2 regions of the Shewanella sp. FJAT-51649 genome follow, and region 2 is predicted to be linked to the other one. Evidence: predicted binding sites of a transcription regulator. Region 2 holds the regulator's gene; the other holds the start of a gene.
What was found. The regulator MetJ, encoded in region 2, represses methionine synthesis genes. The targets are predictions, from matches to a motif close to TAGACGTCTAGACGTCTA.
Positions count from the first base shown of each region.

Region 1 (7,433 bases), 420 kb from region 2:
AGGGCGTCCAGTCGATACGGTCGACTAAGTCGGTTAATGGATAGTCTTCAAACACTTGGCGACCCAGCACATTGGGTTTGAACGGGGTGTAGTTTGCCCAGTCGTGCTGACAGCGGTTTTCGCGGGCAGCCTCTAGCGAGACGATTTCCTTACGCTTGGTTTGCGATAAACGCTTAATGCGCATCTCTTCGTATTCGGCGTAGGTCTCATCAATAGTCGCTTGGCGAGTTTCGTTGCTGACTAGCTTGCTGACCATAGGCACGGCGCGCGAGGCGTCGGCAATGTAAATCGCGCCATGGGGATAATGGGGCGCAATCTTCACCGCAGTATGGATTTTAGAGCAAGTGGCGCCGCCGATAATCGCCGGAATGGTAAGGCCTTCACGGTGGAAGGTTTTCACATTATGCACCATCTCATCGAGGCTTGGTGTGATAAGCCCGGACATGCCGATAATATCGATATTGTGCTCTTTTACGGCCTCGAGAATGCGTTCCACCGATACCATCACGCCTAAGTCGAACACCTCAAAACCGTTACAGGCGAGCACCACGCCGACAATATTCTTGCCGATATCGTGCACATCGCCCTTAACCGTGACCATCAAAATTCTGCCGTTAGATTGGCCTTCGACCTTCTCTTGCTCGATAAAGGGGTTGAGGTAGGCCACGGCCTTTTTCATCACCCGCGCCGACTTCACCACCTGTGGCAGGAACATTTTACCCGAGCCAAACAGGTCACCGACGATATTCATACCATCCATCAGTGGGCCTTCGATCACATCAAGTGGTCGTGAGGCAAGCTGGCGCGCCGCTTCGGTATCTTCGTCGATAAATTCGGTGATGCCTTTGACCAGCGCATGGGCGAGACGTTGATTCACCGGCCATGAGCGCCATTCTAAGTCTTCCTTCTTGGCGGCACTTGAGCCATCGCCACGGAATTTTTCAGCAATCTCAAGCAATTGCTCGGTATTGTTTGAGCCTTCAACTGGGCAAGGCAGGTTGAGCACGACGTTCTCGACCTTATCCTTAAGCTCGGGGTCGATATCATCGTAAATCGCTAACTGACCCGCGTTAACGATACCCATGTCCATGCCGACTTTAATCGCGTGGTACAGGAATACCGCGTGGATCGCCTCACGCACTGGGTTGTTACCGCGGAAGGAGAAGGACACGTTCGACACCCCGCCGGAAATCATCGCGTGGGGCAGGGTGGCCTTAATCTCTTTAATGGCTTCAATAAAATCGACGGCATAGTTATCGTGCTCATCGATACCCGTGGCGATGGCGAAGATATTCGGGTCGAAGATAATGTCTTCGGGTGGAAAGCCGACCTTATCGACCAGCACGCGGTAGGCGCGGGTACAGATCTCGACTTTGCGCGCCTTAGTGTCGGCCTGACCTTGCTCGTCGAACGCCATAATAATCGCCGCGGCGCCGTAGCGTTTCACTAGGGTTGCCTGCTCGATAAACTTTTCTTCGCCTTCCTTCAAGGAGATAGAGTTAACAATGCCCTTGCCTTGAATACATTTGAGGCCTGCTTCAATTACCTCCCACTTAGAGGAGTCGATCATAATCGGCACCCGGCTGATATCCGGCTCAGAGGCGATAAGATTTAAGAACTTATGCATCACCTCCACGCCATCGAGCATGCCTTCGTCCATGTTGATGTCGATGATCTGCGCGCCGCTTTCTACCTGTTCACGGGCAACATCGAGCGCCTGCTCGAACTTACCTTCTTTGATCAGTTTTAAAAACTTGGCCGAGCCAGTCACGTTGGTACGTTCGCCCACGTTCACAAACAGGGTTTGGGCGTCGATAGTGAGCGGTTCCAAACCCGAGAGACGGCAGGCGACGGGGATCTCGGGCAGTACCCGTGGTGCAAACGGTTCTACGGCTTCGCGAATAACCTTAATATGCTCGGGCGTGCTACCACAGCAGCCGCCGATAATGTTGAGCATGCCTTCGCGGGCCCATTCTTGAATAACGCTCGCCATATCCTCTGGGGTTTCATCGTAACCGCCAAACTCGTTTGGCAGGCCCGCGTTAGGGTGCGCCGAGACATAACATTCGGCGATGCGCGACAGTTCTTCAACGTAGGGGCGCAGCTCTTTAGGGCCGAGGGCGCAGTTAAGGCCGATGGATAAGGGCTTGATATGGCGAAGGGAGTTATAAAAGGCTTCGGTGGTTTGTCCGGTAAGGGTTCGGCCTGAGGCATCGGTAATGGTGCCTGAGATCATCACCGGTAAACGCGCGGGCGAATTTGCCCCAAAGAGTTCATCGAACACTGTTTCTATGGCAAATAAGGCGGCCTTAGCGTTTAAGGTATCGAAGATGGTCTCGACCATAATGATATCGGCGCCGCCCTCAATTAAGGCGCGGGTCGATTCGCAGTAAGCGGTCACTAACTCATCGAAGTGGATATTGCGATATCCTGGATCGTTAACATCGGGACTGATAGAGCAGGTACGGTTAGTGGGCCCTAACACACCGGCGACATAACGTGGTTTCCCCGTGGCTTGCTCGATTTCATCACAGGCCTCGCGGGCGAGGCGCGCACCTTCGCGGTTAATTTCGGCGGACAGCGACTGCATGTCGTAGTCGGCCATGGCGATAGTGGTGGCGTTGAAGGTGTTGGTTTCAATAATATCGGCACCGGCTAATAGGTAGTCGATGTGAATTTGTTTGATAATGTGTGGCTGCGTGAGCACTAAAAGATCGTTATTGCCCTTAACGTCGGTATGCCAATCCTTGAAGCGCTCGCCACGGTAATCCTCTTCCTCAAGCTTGTAGCCTTGGATCATAGTGCCCATGGCGCCGTCTAAAATCAGAATGCGCTTTGACAACTGGTTGCGAATGTCTGCCAGTGTTTGGCTGGCTCGATGGAGAGATATCGCCATAAATGATTACCTTTACTACAGCTAAGTTGAGTCCAAAGTACGCAATCGGGTGACAAATTGCATTTTATTATTGAATGTCGTTCGTTATATTTTGGACATTTATACGTATAGACGTCCATAATACGCGACATCGGATTGTCAGGGCAAGGCTAAAGTTGGTATAGCATAGGCGAGATAAGGCAGATAAAAACGCTAAAAGGAAAGATCAGATGAAGCAGCTCAGGTTATTACTGTTACGCCATGGAGAATGCGAGGGCGGGGCGATTTTGCGAGGCCGAGTCGATGTGCCACTGAGCGAAAAGGGCTGGCGGCAGATGTCGGCGGCGGTGGCGGCGCAGGCGACTGTGTGCCACGGCATTTATAGCTCGACCTCGAGGCGCTGCGCCGAGTTTGCCAAGGCCTTTGCGGCTGAGCTGCATTCGAGTGCGTCTGTAGGCATAAGTTTAGATGCGCCCGCGCCGTCGATGCTCAAGGTCAACCTGCTGGAGGAGTTACAGGAAATAGCCTTCGGCGATTGGGATGGCTGCCTGCTCGATGACTTATATCAACGCGACGGCGAGCGGATGGCGGCCTATTGGCAGAATCCCTGGGAGGTGACGCCGCCTAATGGTGAAGCCATGGCAAGTTTCGAAGCTCGTATCGATGGCGCGATAGCACAAATCCTTGATAAAGAGTTTGCCCTGCTGGCGATGGATGATGAACAAGCCCATGGGGAGTTTAATGCCAGTGCACCTGCAGCCAATATCTGGGTGGTGACCCACGGCGGGGTTATTCGCCACTTGATGTCAAGGGCGCTGGGGGCGGTGAAAACCTTAGGTTTTTACAGTCAGCTCGCCTTACCCGTGGCGGCGGTGGTAACCATTAATGTGCTCGAGGATGAGCAAGGTAAAAGATACTGGCGTTTAGACTGGCCATCGGGCCACTGTGAGTAGCTTGCAAGCATCAGTCATCGGATGATGAAAATTTTCTGATTTAAACAGCATTGCCTAATGGGCAAGATATAGGATAATGCTTTTCCCTGACATTTGAGCCAGATAACGAACCCAGTACGTTAAGCCCAAAGGTCGCAGAAATAGGTGTTGGGAATTTTGTGCGATTGAGTGCTATTGCTTAAAGGCAACAGTGCTTAAGCGCGCCGGATAACCCAAACATAATAGGGAATCGGGGAGCTGCCCGTCAGTAGCCCGAACTGTACCCGCAACTGTGAGTAGTCGAAGCGTTTTGTGTCTTCCCTACGAGTCAGGATACCTGCCTATTTCTGTTTTCGCTGCGTGCAGCCTTAGTTCTCGAGCGGGTAACTCGAGGGAGCAGAAGATGACATTAATGAGTTTCGCCCTGTTAACCCAAGTGGCTGCAGGCACAGATAACACCAATCAATATTCATGTGGGAGCAATCGTTAGTGATGCACTCCACATCGAGCCTTGCGCCCTTAGCGCCCGCTGCGACTTCCGCCAATATGGCACTTAAGGTCAGCCAACTGAGCTGGGCGATTGAGGGAAAAACCATCCTCTCGGAGATAAGCTTTGCCTTGCCGCAGGGGGAAATGCTCGGGCTGATAGGCCCCAACGGCGCGGGTAAATCCAGTTTGCTGCGCTGTTTATACCGCTTTATTCGCCCTGCCAAAGGTCATATCAGTTTGTTTTCGCAGGATATTAGCGAGCTGTCGCCCAAGGCGTTTGCCTGTAAAGTGGCGGTGGTGCAGCAGGATACGCCGCAATACTTCGACATGACCACAGAGCAATTGGTTGCCATGGGACTCACGCCGCATAAGGGGATGTTTGATACCAACTCCAGCGGCGATGGTGAAAAAATCGCTAAGGCGCTGGAAAAGGTCGGTCTGAGTCATAAAGTGCATCAACAATACGATCGTTTATCCGGCGGCGAGAAGCAACGCGCCCTGATCGCCCGCGCCATAGTGCAGCAGCCGCAATTGTTGATTTTAGATGAGCCGACAAACCACCTCGATATCCGCTATCAAATTCAAATCTTAGAGCTAGTGCGAAGCCTTGGGATCAGCGTAATCGCCTCGATTCACGACTTGAATTTAGCCAGCGCCCTGTGCGACCACTTATTGCTGCTGGACAAGGGGCAGGTGAGTGCCATGGGCACACCAGCTCAGGTTCTAACCGAGGAACGTATCGCCGAAGTCTTTGGAGTATGCGCCCAAGTGACGCCCCATCCACAGCATGGTAACCCCTTGATTAATTACTTTTATGGTTATCAAAAGCCCAAGAGCGATGCAGCGGGCGCGGCGAGTGACTCCCACGCAGCTTCGGCTCAAGAGCTACCTCCTGTGGCCTGCGCCTGCCATAACCCTAGCGCGCCAAACGAGGTCTTACAAAGAGCTGCATTGCAAAATGAGAGCGTCGAGAACACGCCATGATAGACACACTTAAACTGGTGACCATGAATTTTTTTAGCCACATTTTTACGCCGCTCACGCGTCAGCAATGGCTCATCTTAGGCTTGGCGGGTTTTGCCCTGCTTACCCCCATCGCCGCCGCGAGTTTTGGTGCGGCCAATATTAGCTTCTTAGATGTGCTGCAGGTGTTTATCAATAAACTCAGTCACTTGTTTATGGCCGATGAGGCCGTGAGCACCAGCAGCATGACAGAGCGGATTGTGATGGAGCTGCGACTGCCACGGATTATACTCGCCTTTGTGGCGGGGGCGGGGCTGTCCTTGGCGGGCAGCGTGCTGCAAACCGTGACCCGCAATCCCCTTGCCGATCCTTATCTATTCGGCATTAGCTCTGGCGCCTCCTTTGGCGCCGTGGTCATGCTGACGCTATTCACAGGTTCTGGCCTGTTTGGCAATGCGGGCACTATCGCCAATTCGGGGATTTTTAGCGGTTCAGGGACTTTTGCTGGGCTCTTGTGGTTTAGCTTACCCTTCGGCGCCTTTATTGGTGCCAGTCTGTCGGTGCTAATCGTGCTGGCGTTAGCTGGATTAGGCCTTAAGAGTCAGGTAGAACGCATGTTGCTCTCTGGGGTGGCGACCTCCTTTATGTTTAGCGCCTTAACCAGTTTATTGCTGTACTTTGCCAGCCCGCAGGCTACCGCATCGGTGTTATTTTGGAGCCTTGGCAGTTTTGCTAAGGCCAGTTGGTCGCTGCTGGTGCTGCCGTCTTTAGTGGTGCTACTAAGCTTTTTTATTATCCTCGGTTGGAAACGCCAAATTATGGCCCTGCAAGCGGGGGATGAAACGGCCCACACCTTAGGGGTGAATGTGCCTAAGCTGCGCCTCAATATGTTGCTGCTCTGCTCGCTTATCACCGCGATTTTAGTGGCGACCTGTGGCGGCATTGGCTTTGTCGGCTTGATGATCCCGCACACAGTTCGTTTGTTATTCCCCGGTCGTCAGCCCATCTTACTGACGGCGCTGGTGGGCGGCCTGTTTATGGTGTGGATTGATGTACTCGCCCGATGTTTGCTTGGTAATCAAGAATTACCCGTGGGGATTATTACCGCTGCGATCGGTAGCTTCTTCTTTTTGCTGATTTTGCGTCGGCGCAAGCTATCGAATTAGCATGGGTCTTATGGATTGCCGAAATTTAGTACTAAGTGCGTATGGCAAATTGCAGCAGGATGCTTCGTAGTTGTTGTTCTAGAATGTGTTAGCGAACGTACTCGCAAATGAGTTATTAGCAGCGGATCTATCATTGGATCCGACATTGCCACTGGAGTGTGAATGCCTCAATCTGTCCCGTTATTTCAAATCGAGCCTGTGAGTAAAGCGCAGGATCAACTCATCCAGCAAAAGATCGATCTTAAGACTAAGCCGCCCGGCGCTCTGGGGCAGTTAGAGTCCTTGGCGTTGCAAATTGCCCGCATCCAAGGGGCTAAGCAGTTGCAGATAGTTAACCCGACTATGTTGGTGTTTGCCGGAGATCATGGGATTGCTGCCGAAGGCGTGTCGATTGCCCCGAGTGAAGTCACGCGGCAGATGGTGCAAAACTTTGCCCATGGCGGCGCGGCCATCAATGTGTTTTGTAGTCAGTTAGGCTTCAATCTCGAAGTGATTGATTGCGGTATTTTAACCCCAGTTGAAGATGCCGAAGGCATTATCGACCAACGCCTTGGCGCGGGAACGGCCGCGATTCACTTAGAACCTGCCATGACGTTAGCCTGCGTGGATAAGGGCTTTGCCATGGCGCAGGCGTTAATCGAGCGTCACCATCAGGAGGGCTGTAACTTGGTCGCATTTGGTGAGATGGGTATAGGCAATACTTCGTCAGCGGCGGCAATTATGGCGGCCATTATGCAACTCGATGTGGCCGACTGTGTTGGCCGTGGTACGGGCATCAATAGCGAGACCCTAGAGCGTAAACAGATGCTTATCGAACTCGCGCTGCTGTTACACCAGAGTGCGATGACAGGGCCTCGGCAAGTGCTGGCCTGTTTGGGCGGCTTTGAAATTGTGCAAATGACGGGAGCCATGCTCGCCGCCGCCGAGCGCAAGATGCTGGTCGTGGTGGATGGTTTTATTGCAACCGCAGCGGCTTTGGTTGCCGTGAATATCAACGCGAATGTGCGG
Region 1 is NZ_CP080411.1:3,757,465-3,764,897, reverse strand. Features, by position in the region: gene metH (methionine synthase) at 1-2,896, opposite strand, end outside; gene K0H59_RS16605 (histidine phosphatase family protein) at 3,106-3,828, shown strand; cobalamin riboswitch at 4,008-4,167, shown strand; gene K0H59_RS16600 (ABC transporter ATP-binding protein) at 4,300-5,280, shown strand; gene K0H59_RS16595 (iron ABC transporter permease) at 5,277-6,425, shown strand; gene cobT (nicotinate-nucleotide--dimethylbenzimidazole phosphoribosyltransferase) at 6,588-7,433, shown strand, end outside.
Region 1: metH (methionine synthase) is a predicted target of MetJ. The motif match lies at 2,997-3,014, and genes of this name have one in related genera.

Region 2 (7,433 bases):
AGGTCACTGAAACAAACTTAGGATTCAGCGGCTCTAAACGGCGAATAGAGTTCCACAGGATCTGTTCCATTTCGGGGGTTGATGGCGGGAAAAACTCAAAAGAAACATTAATATCGCCATTAAGTTCAGACAAACTTTGGTTTAGCGAATGTGAATGTTGTGCGTGATGAAAAGCCATGTGTATTTCCTCAACCGCCCGAGTGCGACGCTCCATCGCGCTGGTACGACTTATTGATGCAGTAGTTTAATCCGTATGGACGTTTGGACGTCTATATGTCCATATACTAGAGAAACTGACGGTTAAGTCAAGCCAAAAAATCCCCCTTATCGGCATTTTCTTATCCCTTGTTTGCCACTTAGATCCTAGACCTAATTTTAGCCAACAAAAAAGGACTCGAATGAGTCCTTTAAGTCTATGAATATAGGCCAAATCAACTTGAAGATACGGGGTTTAAGTTCTTCAAGTGTCTGGATTTATCACTATTCTTGCAGAAGATCGCGACAGATCTGGGTCAGATCCGATTGCACCGCCGCGGCAGTTACCTCACGGCCCGCACCCGGTCCACGGATAATCAGCGGATTACCTTGGTAGAAAGCTGAGCGGATCACAAACACATTGTCCCCAGGCGTCAGGTTAGCGTAGGGATGATTCGCATCAATCCACTGTAATCCCACCTCGGCTTTTAGTGCCGCACCGCTATTGTCCAAGGAGGCGACATATCTCAGTACCTTGTTTTGCTCGGCCGCCGCGCCATATTGTTGCTGCAATTCATCATCTAGCTCACCGATACGGGCAAGGAATTGCTCCAGTGGAATATCCGCTAAATGGGCTGGCACTAAGGAGCGCAGCTCAATATCCTCAAGCTCGATTTCCAGACCGATTTCACGGGCTAAAATCAGCAGCTTGCGCTGCATATCGCGGCCCGAAAGATCGTCGCGGGGATCGGGTTCGGTAATGCCTAAACCACGCGCTTCAACCACTAATTCCGAGAAGGGTTTGCTGGTATCGTATTTCTCGAATAACCAACACAGGGTGCCAGAGAAAATCCCACCGACGGCCTCAACCGTATCGCCACTATTACGCAGATCGTTTAAGGCGTGTTGAATAGGTAAACCCGCGCCGCAGCTGGCGTTATAACGCCAGAATAGACGGCGATAACCGAGTTGTTCCTTCAGCTCACGGTAGAACGGCAGCGGGCCAGAACCCGCTAGCTTGTTCGCGCTGACCATATGGATGCCGCGCTCGAAAAACTCTGGGTATTGTAGGGTTAAACTGGCGCTGGCACTGATGTCTAATGCAATCAGTTCGTCGCAGTTAAGTTGTTCTAATTGTTCGAATAAGTGTTCATATTGCCAAGGTGTTGCCTCGGCATCGAATTCCTGTTGCCAGTTTTCCAAATCCACAGCCGTTGATTTGATCAGGGCTTTGCTGGAACTCACTAAACCGACGAGTTCGACACGCGCTTCAAGCTCTTGATTTAACGAGGGAGAAACTGACTTAAACAGCTTCACCCACGCCTCGCCAATATTGCCTACGCCCAGCAGCAATACGCCAATGCGTTTACGTGGACCAGCGCAGCGGCGATGCACTTTTTGCGTCAGCAGATTAACCTGCGACTGTGGCACTAAGGTCACCAGACTTAAGTCACCACTGAACAAGGGCTTAGCGTCGCGGCTCAGTAAACGGGCAAAACTGCGGCGATAATGCTCGGCGTCGGCACTCACAAGCGCCACTAAACCGAGTTCGGTATTAATTTGCAGATCTTTAATGCCGAGGGCTTCGGCCTGTGCATCCAATAACTTTTGTACTTGTTTTTGGTTTTCAGCGGTATAGGCAAGTTCGAGTCGTTGATGCGCCGATACCCAATGGGCCAGTGGCGTTAACCCTGCCTCGACTAATTGCTCAAGCAGACTGGCCACATCGCCCGCGATCTTAAAGCCAAATAACACCACGGCATTCAGGTTAGTCACCACGGGCGCACTCGCCGAGGAACTGTGCGGCGCTATCAGGGTAAAGTCGGTATGGGAGGCGTAGCTTGAGCGCACGGCCAGGCTCACCTCAGTGTTAAACAGCGGCTGCAAGGTGCGTGAATGTAATACTGGCGAGCCTAAACGCGCCAAGCGGTCGGCTTCGGCGAGGGACATGCTCTTGAGTAATTTCGCATCGTTGATCTTATTCGGATCGGCGTTAAAGACCCCTTCAACGTCGGTCCAAATGGTCACACGTTCAATGTCGGCAAGGCTGGCAATTAGGCTGGCGCTAAAGTCAGAGCCATTGCGACCCAATAGCAAGGTATCGCCACGCTCGTTGGCGCAGATAAAACCAGTGATCACTAAACGCTCGTTAGGATGCGCGGCCAGTAAGGTTTGCACTTTGGTACGGGATTCTTGCACACGAATTTGCGGTACGGCGGCCTCGTCGGCCACGAGAATCGAACAGGCATCCACGTGGCTTGCTGCTACACCCGATTCACGCAGCAGCGCCGCCATTAAGCGCGCCGACCAACGTTCACCAAAGCTCACTACATGGCTAATTTGGTAATCGTTACGGGAATCTAAAGATAATAGACTGATTAACTGGGCCTTATCCGTGGTTAAACGCTCACGCAGATCCCGCGCTTGCTCATTGGATAACAGCTGCTCAATCAAGCCTTGCTGATAGCTGATAAGGACTTGTAACTCTTCCTGCCATAATTGGTTGCTATCGCGCAGGGACAATAATTTATATAAAAAGTTAGTGGTTTTACCCGCGGCAGACACCACCACCAGATCATCACTATGACCATGGGTTAACAGAATATGGGCGACTCGGCGATAACAATCGGCATCGGCTAAGCTGGAACCACCAAATTTATGTAAGTGACAACGTGCCATCTCGAATTCCTCTACTGACAAGCCGCGACGGCGGCCAATCCTGCTTGAATATCTGCAACTAAGTCGTCGGCATCTTCAATACCAACCGACAAACGTAATAGGGTGTCTTTAATGCCAGCTTCATAACGCGCTTGGGGCTCCATCGCCCTGTGGGTCATAGTCGCGGGCACGGCCACAAGACTCTCAACGCCACCTAAGCTCTCGGCCACGCTGAATAAACTTAAGGCATCTAAAAAGGCGACCACTTCGGCCTCGCCGCCCTTAAGCTCAAAACTCAGCATAGCGCCAAAGCCTTTTTGTTGCTTGGCAGCAATGGCATGGCCGGGGTGATCCGCAAGGCCTGGGTAATACACTTTGCTCACCACAGGGCTGCTCGTCAGCACGTCCACAATACGCTGGGCATTGCTTTGGTGCTCACGAATACGCACGGCTAAGGTACGCAGACCACGCAGGGTTTGATAACTATCGAAAGCTGACCCCGTTAAGCCTAAGGTGTTCGACCACCAATGTAAGGTCTCACCGAGTTGAGGATCTTTGGCGATCACTGCGCCTCCCACCACATCGCTGTGACCATTGATGTACTTAGTGGTGGAGTGGATAACGATATCGGCACCCAGTAATAGTGGTTGCTGCAAAATTGGCGAGAGGAAAGTGTTGTCCACCACAACTAAAGCGCCCACGGCGTGGCTCGCCTTCGCGATAGCTTCGATATCGACGACTCGCAGCAGAGGATTAGAAGGGGTTTCAATCCACACCATCTTAGGTTGCTGGGCGATGGCTTGCTCAAGCGCTTGGGCGTCGGTTTGATCGACCACCAGCAGTTTAAATTGGCCCTTTTTAGCCAAGTTAGTGAATAAACGGTAAGAACCGCCGTAGCAATCGTGGGGCACCACCAATAAATCATCGGGGCCGAGCAACGTAGTCACTAAGGTAATGGCCGCCATGCCTGTGCAAGTCACCACACCAGTTGCGCCCTTTTCCAGCTTAGCTAGGGCATCACCTAAGATGCTGCGGGTAGGATTGCCGGAACGGCTGTAATCAAATTCGCGAGGATTTTTATGACCATCGAAGGCGTAATTCGTCGACAGGTAAATTGGCGGCACCACAGCGCCATACTGAGTATCGCTTTCGATACCCTGACGCACTGCTAATGTGGCTAATTGACGTTCGGTCACTAATTTGCCTGCGGTCATCGGGAACTCCTAAGTTCGCAAAGAGATGTCTGGACGTCTAAATGTACCTAAGCCCAGTGGCATCGTCAATAGGCGTTAAGACGTTTAGACGTCTAAACATAAAGAAATCTGTTTGCAATCACTAAGAAATAGTAGCAATAATTTGACTGTTATCTGTAAGGGTTTAAAATCTGCCCCGAATTTAGCGTTATAACAGGTGAGTCAATGACTGAATGGAATGGGGAATACATCAGCCCCTATGCTGAACATGGCAAGAAGAATGAACAAGTAAAGAAAATTACTGTGTCTATTCCGCTCAAAGTGCTAAAAGTCCTCACGGATGAACGTACCCGTCGTCAGGTGAACAACCTGCGCCACGCCACCAATAGCGAACTCTTGTGTGAAGCATTTTTGCATGCCTACACCGGCCAGCCTCTGCCTAATGATGCCGATCTGTCGAAAGATAGCCCAGACAGCATTCCCGCCGAAGCGAAACGGTTGATGGACGAAATGGGGATCGAGTGGGAAGATATGGAATAACGCTCAGGCGTCCATAATCCTGCCGTAACTAATTATTAGGGATCGTTAATACTCATCTTGCCTGATGGGTTAGAGTAACGATCCCTATTTTGTTTTTGATGGAATCCTATGTTCTCCTTGATAGATCCACAAACGCTCGCCATTGCGTCTGTGATTGTGTTTTTAGGTGCCCTCACCCAGAGTCTGATTGGCTTTGGTCTTGCTGTGGTGGCGAGTCCGCTGCTGTATATTGTCGACCCCGAATTAGTGCCAGCCCCAGTGATTGTGATGGGTTTTTCCATCGCCCTGCTCACCCTACTGCGTGAGCGCGGCCATTTAGAATTCAACGGCTTGCAATATGCGCTGATTGGTCGAGTGCCCGGAGGTTTTATCGGTGCCAGCCTGTTGCTCTTTGCGCCGCAGCCGATTCTTGGTCTGGCGATTGCTGGCATTGTGGCGGTCGCCGTGGTGCTGAGCCTGTATAAATTCAGCCTGCCAGTGAATAAAGCGACTCTGTTTGGCGCGGGCGTGGTATCGGGGATCTTCGGTAATATTGCCGCCATTGGTGGTCCGCCGATGGCGATTTTGTTAGCGGGTAAGGATGCCTCAAAATTTCGCGCCGCACTCTCGGCCTTCTTTATCTTCAGCTCGACCATAGCCCTAGTCATTCTTGGGGTGACGGGCCTACTCGAAGTTAAGCATTTATGGTTATCCCTGATGCTGCTGCCCTCGGTCTTTTTAGGCTATTTAGTGGCGGGCAAACTGGTGGGGAATGTGGATAAACACAAGACCAAGATGGCAACCTTAGCCCTCTGCGCTATCAGCGCCTTAGTGCTTACGGTGAAATCAGTGATTGAGCTATTGCCGCAATAATTACCGCAATAACCCCCTTCCAATCGCTGCCAATCACAGCCATAAAAAAGCACCGATAATCGGTGCTTTTTGCTTGCAGGGGATGTGTGACTTATCCCATCGATATTACCGTTAACCAGAGCACTAACTTAGATAACTTTGTCCCGCATACACAATAAAGTGTCTCAGGGCTAACACGCCGGTTAAGCTGGCGCAGGCCACCATGATCATCGCGCCCTTGCTATGGCGAGTCGCGGCAGGCAACAGCATAAACAGCAGTGGAATACCAAAACCAATCCCGACCACGCCAATCCAGAATACGCTCGCCCACACGCCAGAGGTGAGTGATGCCAGCGCCGCAGCTGCCGCACCGCCCTTAAAGTACAAGGCGCAGAACAACATAAACAGGAACATGATTTCGATGGCCATCACTGGCAGCTCTAAGCCATGCATTTTAGCTAAGGTCTTGTCGTGGCTATCGGTCTTGAACATCACCAGCGCCAGCACCGCATTAGCCGCCGCGCCCGCCGATAAACCAGAGACTAAAAACAGCGCCGGCAATACCGCGGTATTCAGCATCGGATAGGCATTCATGGCCGAAATTAAGAAGCCTGTGTAAGCGCCTACACCAATCGCGAGGATAAACAGCAGCACTTCAATCAGCTTTCTAAAGGGCATCAGCAGCTTAGCAATAGGCACGAGGAAACCTAAGCCCCACTTTGGCAGTTCACCACGCAGCACAAGAATCGCGTAGGCAAATGCCAAGGGTGAGTAAGCCAGTAGCGCTAAGACACCAATCGCCATTACAGACTGGAAGTTGTAGTTGATTAAAATCAGCCAGAAGTGGAAAGGCTTCGTTAAATCAAACACTAAGCATGCCAAGCCTAAGCAAATGGCCACAGGGCCAATAATGGCGGCGGCCTTGAGAATACTGGTCTCACCCTGCGCTTGCTCCTTATTAAACCAACGCAAACCGATACCAATCAGCAAACTTCCGGCGGATAAACCCGCCATAAACAGATACACGGCGATGATCCAATGCCAAGTGACGGGATCATATTGCGCCATATCGCCCCAAGTATTGTTCATAATCAAATCCCCCCTCTTTTGGTAGGAACGCGATATACCCTAGGCTTGGTGCCTAAATGGGTCTTATCTTGGTAAGTGATCTTAGTGTTGAGTAGCATAGCGACCTCACTCTGTGGATCGTTGGCATCGCCAAAGACTAAGGCATCGGTCGGACACACAGTCACACAGGCGGGCTCTTCACCCCGGGCCAAACGCGTGTCCTTACAGAAGTTACACTTGTCTGCCACTTTGGTTTCTGGGTTCATAAAACGCACCTTGTAGGGGCACGCCGCCACGCAGTACATACAACCCACACACTTATCGCCGTGGATGGAGACAATGCCATCCTCGCCCACATAGGCAGCCCCCGTTGGACACACCTTCACACAGGGCGCATCTTCACACTGCTGACACGACACCCTGTGATACTTAAAGTGCAGGTGTGGCATCTCGCCGAAAGGCCCCTCAACACGCACTTGTAAGCGAGTCACGCCTTCGGGGACACCGTTTTCACTGCGGCAGGCCACGTTACAGGCTTGGCAGCCGATGCACTTGTTCTCATCGTGCACCATCACATATCTTTTCGTCATTTGAGCCTCCAATTAGCGTTTTGCCAGCGTGACGCCTGTCGTATGAATATTCATGCCACACACAGGGGCTGTTTGATGGGGCAGTAAGTTTCCGCAGTGGATACCTTTACCTGTCGCTCTAACCAACTCTTTGTTTTTAGAGCCAAAGCCCATATAGGCAAACACGGTATCGGGACGAATGCCCGGGGTGACTAAGGCGTGGCCTTCTTCGCTACCCACGCTGCTGGTTAACCGAATTGGGTCGCCATTGCTGATGCCTAACTTGCCCGCCGTAACGGGATGCACCCAAATGGCGTTATCCGACATCAGGTTAGCCAGCATGGGGATATTGTGAGTCGCACCATTGGTATGCACGGCA
Region 2 is NZ_CP080411.1:4,178,470-4,185,902, forward strand. Features, by position in the region: gene metF (methylenetetrahydrofolate reductase) at 1-178, opposite strand, end outside; gene K0H59_RS18275 (bifunctional aspartate kinase/homoserine dehydrogenase II) at 481-2,874, opposite strand; gene metB (cystathionine gamma-synthase) at 2,886-4,049, opposite strand; gene metJ (met regulon transcriptional regulator MetJ) at 4,272-4,586, shown strand; gene K0H59_RS18290 (sulfite exporter TauE/SafE family protein) at 4,695-5,438, shown strand; gene nrfD (NrfD/PsrC family molybdoenzyme membrane anchor subunit) at 5,562-6,506, opposite strand; gene K0H59_RS18300 (4Fe-4S dicluster domain-containing protein) at 6,509-7,075, opposite strand; gene phsA (thiosulfate reductase PhsA) at 7,088-7,433, opposite strand, start outside.